DNA from 3 places in the Serratia sp. EC4 genome. Region 1 is predicted to be linked to each of the others. Evidence: predicted binding sites of a transcription regulator. Region 1 holds the regulator's gene; each other region holds the start of a gene.
What was found. The regulator CRP, encoded in region 1, controls carbon source genes, mostly activating them, when cyclic AMP is high. The targets are predictions, from matches to a motif close to ATGTGANNNNNNTCACAT.

Region 1 (4,166 bases):
CCTCCGGCAGCTGCAGCTGCAGCAGCCCGGCCGCCAGCAACAGTCCGGCAATCGTGCCCAGCGCACGGTGCTGAATACGCACCCGGGTGGCGTTATACCCGTTTTGGCTCACCAGCATGATGGTGAGCAGGATCCAGTATGGCTTCGGCAGGTTGAAGACCGCACCCAGGCTGCTGCCGACCGCCAGCGTCACCCCCAGCCGCGCGGCGTTGCGCAGGGCGGTGGATTTGAACGACAGATAGCTGGCCAGCGCCGGCCAAAACGGCAGGCGGTGCTGGCCGGGCATCAGGTCGCGGCGGTACAGCGGATGCTGGGTGCGCAGCAGGCGGGCGATGCGGCTGAAGTGGTAATAACAAAACTGGCCGACCGGGTTATCGGGATGCTGCGCCGCCATTTTTTCCAGCGCCGCCAGTTCGTGGCTCATGGAGAAGCGCTTCGAATGCTGATGGTAGAGGATATCGTGCGCCACCACGCGCAGCCGGCCGGCGATCACCAGTGCATTGCGGCGAATGATCGCTTCGGCCTGGCTCTGCTCCACCAGTTTTTGCACTTCCTCCGGCAAATGCAGGCTGACGGTGATGTGCTCCTGCAGATCCATCGCCACCTGAAAGGCGCGCTGCAGGCGCTTTTGTTCGAGGTTGTTGGCGTGCGGCAGGAAATTGAGCTGTTGGTACAAAAGGCTGATCAGATCCATCACCTTTTGCTGGCGCACCAGCAGCGGCGGCAGCGCGGTTTGCGGATCGGTGTGCTGGGTCAGAAGTGAGTATTTGGCTTCGAAATAGTCCGCCAGCTCCAGGTAGAGCTGGCTCAGCGTCTCGCGCATCGGCTGCTCTTTCCACAGCTTGAACCAGAACCAGGTGAATAAGCCGTACCAGACGGTGCCGATCGCGTACAGCAGCGGCGCCTGCCAGAGAGGCACCGTGCCGGCCGTGCTGAGAGCGAAAATGGCGGCCACCAGCGCCGCCGGCAATAGCCGGGCGTGCAGCGGGCTGATTTCACCGGTGACGCCGAGCAGCAGCGCCAGGCCCAGCATCAGCGCCGGCAGCGGTACGTGCCACAGCAGCGCCTGTTGCAACAGCACGCTGCTGAAGGCGAACAGCGAGCCGCCGACGATCAGCCGTTTAAAGAAGCGCTTATGCGGCGTGTCCAGACCGGCGATATTGCAGCAGGCGGGCACCAGAGAGAACATCAGGCCGAGCTGCAGCTGGCCTATCAGCAGGCCGAACAGCACCGGCAGGCACAACACCAGCGTTTGTCGCAGTGCGTAGTTGATTTCCGGGTGGTAGATCAGGCGGCGCCACATGGCAGAGAGCAGATAAAAAAACGGCGCAGATTGCGCCGTTTCTTCGGAGATTAACGGGTGCCGTAGACGACAATGGTTTTGCCGTGGGCGGAAATCAGGTTTTGATCTTCCAGCATTTTCAGAATACGGCCAACGGTTTCACGCGAGCAGCCGACGATCTGGCCGATCTCCTGACGGGTGATCTTGATCTGCATGCCGTCCGGGTGAGTCATGGCGTCGGGTTGCTTCGCCAGATTCAGCAGGGTTTGCGCGATGCGGCCGGTCACGTCCAGGAAGGCGAGGTTGCCCACTTTTTCGGAGGTGACCTGCAGGCGGCTCGCCATTTGGGCGGACAGACGCATCAGGATGTCCGGGTTCACCTGGATCAGTTGGCGGAATTTCTTGTAGGAAATTTCGGCCACTTCACAGGCGGTTTTCGCGCGAACCCAGGCGCTGCGCTCCTGGCCTTCTTCGAACAATCCGAGCTCGCCGATGAAATCCCCCTGGTTGAGGTAGGACAGGATCATCTCTTTACCTTCTTCATCCTTGATCAGCACCGCGACGGAGCCTTTCACGATGTAGTAAAGCGTTTCGGCCTTTTCACCTTGGTGAATCAGCGTACTCTTCGATGGATATTTGTGGATATGGCAATGAGACAGGAACCATTCGAGAGTAGGGTCTGTTTGCGGTTTGCCGAGAACCATTCGCTGTTATCCTCTGTTGTTATCGCTGCCTTGTGTCACAGGGGTCAGAGTTCCCTGTAAAACCCGCCTGTAGCCGCAGTCATGAGCGAGGGCTACCGGCAAGTTTTGAGGCGTGTCATAAAAATACGCTGTCGCTCTAGCATATTAACTTGCCGTAAGCGCTGCAAGCTACATTCTGTTAACATACCGGTAAAGGAGCCTTTCTCTGGGCGTTTCCCTGAAATACAGTGTCCCGGAAAGATTTATTGCGGCTCTGTTTGTAGCACAGAGTAAGGCGGGTGTCTCGTGTTGTCTCGCTTCAGCATGATTAGCATCAGGTTACGTTGCCTGTTTCTATGCGAAAGCGTACTCTGATTTTAAGAAATCAACCGGAGTGACCAGAATGCAGGCAAGAGTTAAATGGGTGGAAGGGTTAACGTTTTTGGGTGAATCGGCCTCCGGCCATCAGGTGCTGATGGACGGCAACGCCGGTGATAAAGCGCCCAGCCCGATGGAGATGGTGCTGATGTCGGTGGGCGGCTGCAGCGCGATCGACGTGGTCTCCATCCTGCAAAAAGGGCGCAACGACGTGCGCGACTGCGAGGTGAAGCTGACCTCCGAGCGCCGCGAAGAAGCCCCGCGCTTGTTCACCCATATCAACCTGCACTTCATCGTTACCGGCCAGGATCTGACCGACAAAATCGTCGAGCGAGCGGTGAACCTGTCGGCGGAGAAGTACTGCTCGGTGGCGCTGATGCTCAACAAGGCCGCCACGGTGACCCACAGCTTCGAGATCCGCCAGCCGGCGTAATCGAGACGGAGCGCGGCTCGGCGCCGCGCTCAACGCGCTTATTCGATTTTCTTGCCTTCCAGCAGCCGCTGCACCAGCGGCGCCATGATCAGCTCCATCGCCAGCCCCATTTTGCCGCCCGGCACCACTAACGTATTGATGTGCGAGATAAACGAGCCCTGCAGCATCGCCAGCAAGTAGGGGAAGTCGATCTGGTCCAGGCCGCGGAAGTGGATCACCACGAAGCTTTCATCCAGTGAGGGAATGGCCTTGGCGGCGAACGGGTTGGAGGTGTCCACCGTCGGCACGCGCTGGAAGTTGATGTGGGTGCGCGAGAATTGCGGCGTAATGTAGTTGATGTAGTCTTCCATCGAGCGCACCACCGAATCCATCACCGCTTCGCGGGAGTGGCCGCGTTCGCCGGTATCGCGGATCAGCTTCTGGATCCACTCCAGGTTGACGATCGGCACCACGCCGACCAGCAGATCGACGTGTTTGGCCACGTCATGGTGCTCGGTGACCACGCCGCCGTGCAGCCCCTCGTAGAACAGCACGTCGGTCGGCGCCGGCAGCGGCTCCCACGGGGTGAAGGTGCCCGGCACCTGATTGTAGGGCACCGCTTCGTCGTAGGTGTGCAGGTACTTGCGCGAACGGCCGGTGCCGTTTTTACCGTACTCGATAAAGCTCTGCTGCAGCAGGCCGAAGTCGTTGGCCTCGGGGCCGAAATAGCTGATGTGTCTGCCCAGATCGCGCGCCTTGCGGATCGCCGCGTCCATTTCCGGCCGGGTATAGCGGTGGAAGCTGTCGCCCTCCAGCTCGGCGGCGCGAATGTTGAGCTGCTGGAAGATTTTGCGGAACGCCACGCTGGTGGTGGTGGTGCCGGCGCCGCTGGAACCGGTCACCGCGATAACGGGATGTTTGGCAGACATGGTGGTTGTCACTCCGTGTTGAATGCGCCGGCGTCAGGGGATTATTGTGGCTCTTGTTGACGCTCTCTATGTCAGGAAAAAATGGCGCGCGCTGGTTTGCAATGTCCCATTGTTACCTGATTTTTTCCGTCAGTCATAGAACCGGGCGCCACTAAATTTCTTCCTGCCCGGCGCGGAACTGGCCGCGCGGCATGATGTTGACGCTCTCGTGCAGTTCCGACCACACCAGCACCACTTCGCCGTTTTTCAGCTGGCGGCGCACGTCCTCCACCTTCTGCTCCAGCGATCGTTCGTGCTCGCCGTAATCGGTGCCTTCGCGCAGCACAAAGGATTCGATCAGGCTGTTCAGGGTGTCGGTAGCCAGTTCTTGCCAGGGAATAATCACGTCGGAATGTCCAGATAAGGGGAAAGCCAGGCCGGAATGCGATGCTCCAGCCACATGTGCGGTTTTTTCAGCGTGCCGCCGACGAAGCCGACGTGGC
Region 2 (4,166 bases), on a different contig from region 1:
CGTTTTGATATTGAACAGGCGGATGAAGTCCCCCACCGCCTGCCGCTCGTCGGCCTGCTTCAAGCTGCCGTCGGCGCGGCTGAAGTAGCGCAGCGCGGTCAGCGACATGTTTTCCTTCACCGACATGCCCAGCACCAGGCCGTCGCGCTTGCGGTCTTCCGAGATATAGACAATGCCGTTCGCCAACCCATCCTGCGGCGAATGGGTGACCACCTCGCGGCCGTCCAGGCTGACGGTACCGGCCTTGCGCGGCGCGGCACCATACAGGATCTTCATCAATTCGGTGCGCCCGGCGCCCATCAGCCCGGCCACGCCGAGGATCTCGCCGCGATACAGCGTAAAGCTGACGTCTTCAACGCCGGGGCCGGAAAGGTGGCTGACGTCCAGCCGCTTTTCCCCGCGCGGCAAATCAAGGCGCGGGTATTGTTCTTCCAGCTTGCGGCCGACCATCATCTCAATCAGCGAATCTTCCTGCAGCTCGCTCACCGGCCGCTCGGCGATAAACTGCCCGTCGCGAAATACCGTCACGTCGTCGCAGATTTCAAAAATCTCTTTCAGGCGGTGCGAGATATACACGATGCCGCGCCCTTCGGCCTTCAGCTCGTTGATCACCTTGAACAGCGAGGCGGTTTCGGTGTCGGTCAGCGCATCGGTCGGTTCGTCCATGATGATCACTTTCGATTCGAAGCTCAGCACCTTGGCGATCTCCACCATCTGCTGATCGCCGATCGACAGCTCGCCCACCAGCCGATGGCTGCTGTAGCGCAGGTTGAGGCGCGCCAGCAAGCGATCGGCCTCGGCGTACATGCGCTTCCAGTCAATGCGGCCGAAACGGTTGACGAACTCGCGGCCGAGGAAGATGTTTTCCGCAATCGTCAGTTGCGGGATCAGGTTCAGCTCCTGATGGATAATGCCGATGCCCGCTTCCTGCGAATCCTTGGGCCCGTTGAATACCACCTCTTTACCGAGAAAATACTGACTGCCGGCGTCTTTCTGGTAGATGCCGGTCAGCACTTTCATCATGGTGGACTTCCCGGCGCCGTTTTCCCCCACCAGCGCCATCACCTTGCCGGGATAGACGCTGAGGGCGGCGCCAGAAAGCGCCTTCACGCCGGGAAAGGCTTTATCAATCCCTTTCAGTTGCAGTAAAGGTTGCATACGCGCCTCAGAAAGTTACGCCGGCGCACAGGATCACGTTCGCGTAAGGCGAACACTCCCCGCTGCGAATCACCGCCCGGCTGTGCTCGGTTTGCGCTTTAAACGCCTGATGGCTGATATAGCGCACGCTGATGGTGTTACCCTGGCGTTGGCCCAGTGCGGTCAGTTCCGCCAGCAGCGCCTCGTGGAGCGACGGATTCTGTTTCACAATCTCTTCCGCCAGAATGGCGCTTTCTACCTGCATCTCTTGCGTGACCGCCGCGAACACCTGCATGAAGGTCGGCACGCCCTGCGTCAGCGCCAGATCGATGCGCTGCGTTTCCGCCGGTATCGGCAGGCCCGCGTCGCACAGAGTGAGCTGGTCGGTATGCCCCAGCCGGGCAATCACGGCAGACACGTCGGAATTCAGTAATACGCCTTTTTTCATCTTCTCACTCCGCTAGCGAAACGTTTCGCTCTTTGGGGGAGTTTAAAAAAACGGCAGGGGAAGGCAACCGGGACAATGCAGAAGTGTGATCGTTATCGAAACGTTTCGTTCGCACACGGACAAAGCGCAAACAAAAGGGGCTCAGCCATGCTGAGCCCCTGTCAGGCGGATTAGATCTCGACCTGCGTGCCGAGTTCAATAACCCGGTTCGGCGGAATTTCGAACTGATCCGGCGCGCGCAGCGCATTGCGGCTCAGAGCGACGAACAGTTTGCCGCGCAGGTAGAGGTACCATGGCCGCTTGGTGAGGATCAGCGATTCATGGGACATGAAGAACGACGTCTCCGACATGCGGCACGGCAACCCTTCCAGCCCGCAGCGGTGGAACACTTCCTCGACGTTCGGCGTTTCACGCCAGCCGTAGCTGGCCACCACCCGCCAGAAGGTCGGCGACAGCTGCTCGATGGTTACCCGGCGCACGTTGTGCACGTAAGGCGCATCCTCGGTGCGCAGCGTCAGCAGCACCACACGCTCGTGCAGCACCTTGTTGTGCTTCAGGTTGTGCAGCAGCGCAAAAGGAATGACGTTGGTGGCGCGCGACAAGAACACCGCGGTACCCGGCACCCGCACCGGCGGCGATTTCTCCAGCGAGGCGATCATCGCCTCCAACGAGTTGCCGTGCTCATGCAGGCGGCGCAGCAGGCGGAAGCGCTCGCTCTTCCAGGTGGTCATAATGATGAACATCACCAGCGCCAAGGTCAGCGGCAGCCAGCCGCCGGAGAACAGCTTCAGGGCGTTGGCGGAAAACATCGGCACGTCGATGATCAGCAAGATGGTCACGATGCCGATCGCCAGGAAGCGATTCCAGTGCCAGTTATTGATCGCCACCGAGGTGACCAGAATGCTGGTCAACACCATGGTGCCGGTGACGGCGATGCCGTACGCCGCCGCCAGGTTGCTGGAGTGCTCAAAGCCGATGATCACCAGCACCACCGAGATGTACAGCGTCCAGTTGATCACCGGAATGTAGATCTGGCCGGATTCCATTTCCGAAGTGTGAATGATGCGCATCGGCGACAGATAGCCCAGGCGCACCGCCTGGCGAGTCAGCGAGAAGACGCCGGAAATCACCGCCTGCGAAGCGATCACCGTCGCCAGGGTCGCCAGAATCAGCAGCGGGATCAGCGCCCAATCGGGCGCCAGCAGGAAGAACGGGTTTTTGATCGCCTCAGGATTTTTCAGCAGCAGCGCCCCCTGGCCGAAGTAGTTGAGCACCAGCGAAGGCAGCACCACGGTGAACCAGGCCAGACGGATCGGGAACTTGCCGAAGTGCCCCATATCGGCATACAGCGCCTCGACGCCGGTGATCGACAACACCACCGCCCCCAGAGCGAAGAACGACACCTTCTTATATTCCATGAAGAAATTGAGCGCCCATTTGGGATTCAGCGCCTGCAGCACTTCCGGGTTCGAAATGATGCTGCGCGCGCCCAGCACCGCCAACACGATGAACCACAGCAGCATTACCGGGGCGAACAGCTTGCCGACGCTGCCGGTGCCGTGCTTTTGGATAACGAACAGCAGCGTCAGCACCAGAATGGAGAGCGGCACGATATAGGCGTCAAGCGCAGGCGCGGCGATTTCCAACCCCTCTATCGCCGACATCACCGAGATCGCCGGGGTGATCACCACCTCGCCATAGAAGAAGCTGCCGCCGATCAGGCCCAGTATCACCAACACCGCAGTGGTGCGCGCCGAGGTATTGCGCCCGGCCAGCGACATCAGCGTCAGAATGCCGCCCTCGCCGGCGTTGTCCGCGCGCATCACGTAGGTGAGATATTTGAGGGAAACGATCACGATCAACATCCAGAAAATCAGCGACAGGAAGCCGAAAACCACGTCTGGACGAACATCGAAGCCGTAATGGCCGGAGAAACACTCTCTCAACGTATAGAGAGGGCTGGTGCCGATATCACCGTAGACCACGCCGATGGCAGCCAAGGTTACCGCCGATAAGGACTGCTTATGCTCTGCGCTCATAATTCGTTTCTTTATCAGAACATCCGTTAGCGATGCATCCGCATCAGGCAAAATACGGGCTCAAAGATCCGTCACGCCCACCAGAAAGCCGCACAGTATGCACCATTTATACCGCTTGCCTACCCTTATATCAGAGCCGAAAAATAAACAAAATGTGAACCGAATATCCGGCTTAACTTAGAAAAATATTACTAATCAACAGGCTATACCACTAAAAATAATGGTGGTTTATCATCGGATTATCGACCAAGATTGGCTAACTCTCGGACAATGCGACAATTATATGACGCCATCATCCCTTCTGGCAGAACGAATTTCCCGCCTCAGCAACGCGCTGGAGAGCGGTCTTTATGAGCGGCAAGAGGCAATCCGTCTGTGCCTGCTGGCGGCGCTGAGCGGCGAAAGCGTATTCCTGCTCGGCCCGCCCGGCATCGCCAAGAGCCTGATCGCGCGCCGGCTGAAGTTTGCCTTCCGCAACGCCCGCTCCTTTGAATACCTGATGACGCGTTTTTCCACGCCGGAAGAGGTCTTCGGCCCGCTAT
Region 3 (4,166 bases), on a different contig from region 1:
GGAATGACGGATAAAAAAAGGGCGGGATAATTCCCGCCCTGATGCGTTGCCGCGAGGGTTATACGATGCCCTGGCTGCGCAGATAGTCTTCGTAGTTGCCGGTAAAGTCGATCACCTTGTTCGGGGTGATTTCCAGAATCCGGGTCGCCAGCGAGCTGACGAACTCACGGTCGTGGGAGACGAAGATCAGCGTGCCTTCGTACATCTCCAGCGCCATGTTCAGCGATTCGATGGATTCCATATCCAGGTGGTTGGTCGGTTCGTCCATCACCAGAATATTCGGGCGCTGCATCATCAGCTTGCCAAACAGCATGCGGCCCTTCTCACCACCGGACAGCACCTTCACGCGCTTCTTGATGTCGTCCTGGCTAAACAGCAAACGGCCCAGCACGCTGCGCACCGCCTGCTCGTCGTCTTTTTCCTGCTTCCACTGGCTCATCCAGTCGAACACGGTCAGGGTGTCGTCGAACTCGTATTCGTGATCCTGCGCGTAATAACCGATACGGGCGTTTTCCGACCACTTCACGGTGCCGCTGTCCGGCTGCGCGTCGCCCACCAGCGTTTTCAACAGGGTGGTTTTACCGATGCCGTTGGCGCCCAGCACCGCGACCTTCTCGCCCACTTCCACCATCAGGTTCAGCTTGTTGAACAGCGGGCCTTCGTCGAAGCCCTTGGTGAGCGCTTCCACTTCCAATGCGTTACGGAACAGCTTCTTGTCCTGCTCGAAACGGATGAACGGGTTCTGGCGGCTGGAGGCTTTCACCTCTTCCAACTGGATCTTGTCGATCTGGCGGGCGCGCGAGGTGGCCTGCTTGGATTTGGAGGCGTTGGCGCTGAAGCGGCTGACGAACGACTGCAGCTCGCTGATCTGCGCTTTCTTCTTGGCGTTGTCCGCCATCAGACGCTCACGCGCCTGGGTGGCGGCGGTCATGTATTCGTCGTAGTTGCCCGGATAGACGCGCAGCTCGCCGTAGTCCAGATCCGCCATGTGGGTGCAGACCATGTTCAGGAAGTGACGGTCGTGCGAGATGATGATCATGGTGCTGTTGCGCTCGTTCAGCACCTGCTCCAGCCAACGAATGGTGTCGATGTCCAGGTTGTTGGTCGGTTCGTCGAGCAGCAGGATTTCCGGATCGGAGAACAGCGCCTGCGCCAGCAACACGCGCAGCTTGAAACCCGGCGCGATTTCGCTCATCGGGCCATAGTGCTGTTCCACCGGAATGCCCACGCCGAGCAACAGTTCGCCGGCGCGCGCTTCGGCGGTATAACCGTCCATTTCGCCGTAGGCCACTTCCAGGTCGGCCACTTTATAGCCGTCTTCTTCGCTCATCTCCGCCATGGCGTAGATGCGATCGCGCTCTTCCTTCACCGCCCACAGTTCGGTGTGGCCCATGATCACGGTGTCCAGCACGCTGTACTGCTCGAAGGCGAACTGATCCTGACGCAGTTTACCCAGGCGCTCGTTCGGATCGAGGAACACGTTGCCGCCGCTCGGCGCCAGATCGCCGCCGAGGATTTTCATAAAGGTGGACTTGCCGCAGCCGTTGGCGCCGATCAGGCCGTAACGGTTGCCGCCGCCGAATTTGACAGAGATGTTTTCAAACAACGGCTTACTGCCGAACTGCATGGTGATGTTGTTAGTGCTTAACACAGCGCTCGCTCTTTATACATAGGGAATGTGATTTGGCGCGCATTATGCCACAACGGGGTGCAGAGATCGCGGGAAGTTTCGGTGACATTTTGAGCGGCGAGTTCACACCGTTTGCCGGCGGGCATTGGCTTGCGTACAAAAAAGCCTGCTAGATTCAGCGAAAAGGATTTCTGCGAAAAGCGCAAAGCAGATAGCCAACGACATGGCGGATGCCGTAAACATTGACAGCAATTTAGTGCGCGGGTTTGCACAAGGTTTTATCAGCGTACCGGTCGATTTCTACTACCTGGGCTACGACTATATTGATACTGAAAACAGATGGTTAAACTCGCAAGATAAAGAGCGATTTATCAGACTCATCAAGTCAGGCCTGGCCAATAAAGCGAGCATCGAGAAAGTGGCTCATATCTTCATCGAAAACTTCGCCAGTAAGGTCAAGTTTGAAGATGTTAAGGACATGACCATAAGAACATCAGGCAAACTCATCGGCAAATTCGCCTTTAATCAGTTAGCCACCGCAAACATGGGATATATATTCTCTAAACAAATCATCCCACGGCTTGTCTCGGGTGTTGCCGTTGGCTCAATTCTCACCGCTGGAGCAAGCCTATCGCGCTCTGTCTATACATCACGCGACTTGAGGGCAAGAAACTCACGGATGTATGATCAACTCAGACGCCTGGGAAACCTCGATCTGTTGTACTTTCTGTTAGAAAACAAAGTCCGACCATTCGAGGATGCCGTCTCGGTTTGGGAAAAAGATCGAAAGAAATTCAACCAAATTTGTCAGTACTTTTTTGCAAAGGTTAACGTATGAAGAACTTTATGCTGGCGGCTTTATCCAGAATTATTCAGGGCATAGGGTGTGGAGTGGTAGCCCTCTCGCTATTGGCCATTGCCTGGTTCATTTTTTATTCTGACGATAGTTTTAAGTATCTGTGGGTTGCGACCTCCATAGCTGGAATTTTCTTAGGGTATTTCATTTTCAGGTTTGCGGTTAAAAAAATACACGACGGAATCCCTGATTAAATAACATTGTGTTCAATTGAGCAGCAGATCACTCAGTCCAAAGAAACTCGCGTCAATTATTACATAGCTTGTCCTAATACCGACGCTCAGCGCAGCTGCTTCTCCAGCCACGCGCGCATATCCGCCACCACCCGCGTCATCTCGCTGTCGCCATTTTCGCGCCGCATCACATGGTCCAATCCAGCGTAATTGACATAGGTAATGTTCGTTTTGCCGGCTGTCCGCAACTCGTCGATCATATTGTCGACCGCCCCCGGCGAAACGGCGCGATCCTGGTCACCCTGCACGATCAGCACCGGCGTCTTGATGCTGCGCAGGGTGGCAAGCTGATCGATGTTCAGCATGCCATGCCACCAGGCATAGCCATGATCGCTGGCGTTCAGGGGGAACGGCGGCGCCGTCAGCACCTGCTGTAAAAATGCGTTCAGCCCGGCTTTCTCTTCTTTTGGCGCGTCGGCCACGCTGTGGCGCACATCGTCAATAAACCAGCGTCCGCCGCCGCTGAACGCCAGGGTGGCGTCAACCAGGCCCGAGGAGGCCGTCACCAGATTGGCGATCACCGCCCCTTCGCTGCCCCCCCAGCACCGCGACCTTTTGATAGCCGTTGCGCGCACTCACCGCCTGCAGCACCTGGGTGACATCGCTCACCCGCCGCTGCGGCGTATCATGCTGCACGAAAGCGTCCGGGCAATCCTGCCGCGGCACCTCTTCGCGGTACGGCAAGGTGTCGTCGATGCCGTATTTCTCCACCGTCAGCAGGTCTGCGGCGGGTAACACCTGTCGCATCGGCGTGACCAGGCGGATATGCCGCACGCTGTTGCAATCCGAACCTTGCAGGATCACCAACAGCGCCGCCGACGATTGCCCGGGCACCGCAGCGTCCAGATAGTAATGAATACTCGAACCATCCTCCCGCGGCAGCGTCAGCGCTGCAGATTGCGCCATCGCCAGCCCGCTCCACAGCGCCAATACGCTCAGCATGCCTGTCGCCACTCTCATCACTTGCTCCTCTTCCCTGTTGCGTTCGGTTAATTCGTCTTTTCTGGTCTACGCTTCATGCCAATCACGTTTCTGACAGGGAAGCCTTACCATGCCACACCTCTATAACACCGCGCTGCTGATCGGCGCCGCGCTGAGCGCCATCGCCGCCCTGCTGCATATTTGGGTGATCGCCGCCGGGCCGCGCGGCTATCGGCTGTGCGGCGCCGGCTATCGCTTCATTAAGGCGGCGGAAGCGGGTAAAAAGTTCCCGGCCGTCGTCACCGCCGGTATCGCGCTGGTGCTGTTTATTTGGGCGCTGTACGCGCTGTCCGGCGCGGGCCTGATCGCGCCGCTGCCGCTGCTGCGGCCCGCGCTGTTTATCATCACCTTTATCTATCTGCTGCGCGGTGTCGCCGGCCCCTTCGCCCTGCGCGATACCGGCCGCAGCCAGCGTTTTATCGTCGTCAGCTCGCTGATTTGCCTCGGCTTCGGGCTGGTGCATCTG

Region 2: the regulator CRP is predicted to act here: its motif matches at 1,669-1,686, upstream of rbsD (D-ribose pyranase).
Region 3: the regulator CRP is predicted to act here: its motif matches at 1,677-1,694, upstream of ACP39K_RS09800 (ABC-F family ATPase).

What each region holds. Positions count from the first base shown of each region.
Region 1 is NZ_JBNIDE010000007.1:190,361-194,526, forward strand. Features, by position in the region: gene ACP39K_RS18960 (YccS/YhfK family putative transporter) at 1-1,303, opposite strand, end outside; gene crp (cAMP-activated global transcriptional regulator CRP) at 1,354-1,986, opposite strand; gene ACP39K_RS18970 (OsmC family protein) at 2,369-2,776, shown strand; gene ACP39K_RS18975 (phosphoribulokinase) at 2,815-3,684, opposite strand; gene ACP39K_RS18980 (YheU family protein) at 3,836-4,069, opposite strand; gene ACP39K_RS18985 (hydrolase) at 4,066-4,166, opposite strand, start outside.
Region 2 is NZ_JBNIDE010000006.1:211,171-215,336, reverse strand. Features, by position in the region: gene rbsA (ribose ABC transporter ATP-binding protein RbsA) at 1-1,158, opposite strand, end outside; gene rbsD (D-ribose pyranase) at 1,166-1,585, opposite strand; gene kup (low affinity potassium transporter Kup) at 1,756-3,624, opposite strand; gene ravA (ATPase RavA) at 3,908-4,166, shown strand, end outside.
Region 3 is NZ_JBNIDE010000002.1:631,987-636,152, reverse strand. Features, by position in the region: gene moeB (molybdopterin-synthase adenylyltransferase MoeB) at 1-7, shown strand, start outside; gene ACP39K_RS09800 (ABC-F family ATPase) at 59-1,651, opposite strand; gene ACP39K_RS09795 (hypothetical protein) at 1,776-2,468, shown strand; gene ACP39K_RS09790 (hypothetical protein) at 2,465-2,680, shown strand; gene ACP39K_RS09785 (alpha/beta hydrolase family protein) at 2,767-3,240, opposite strand; gene ACP39K_RS09780 (hypothetical protein) at 3,200-3,679, opposite strand; gene ACP39K_RS09775 (hypothetical protein) at 3,771-4,166, shown strand, end outside; gene cynR (transcriptional regulator CynR) at 4,126-4,166, opposite strand, start outside.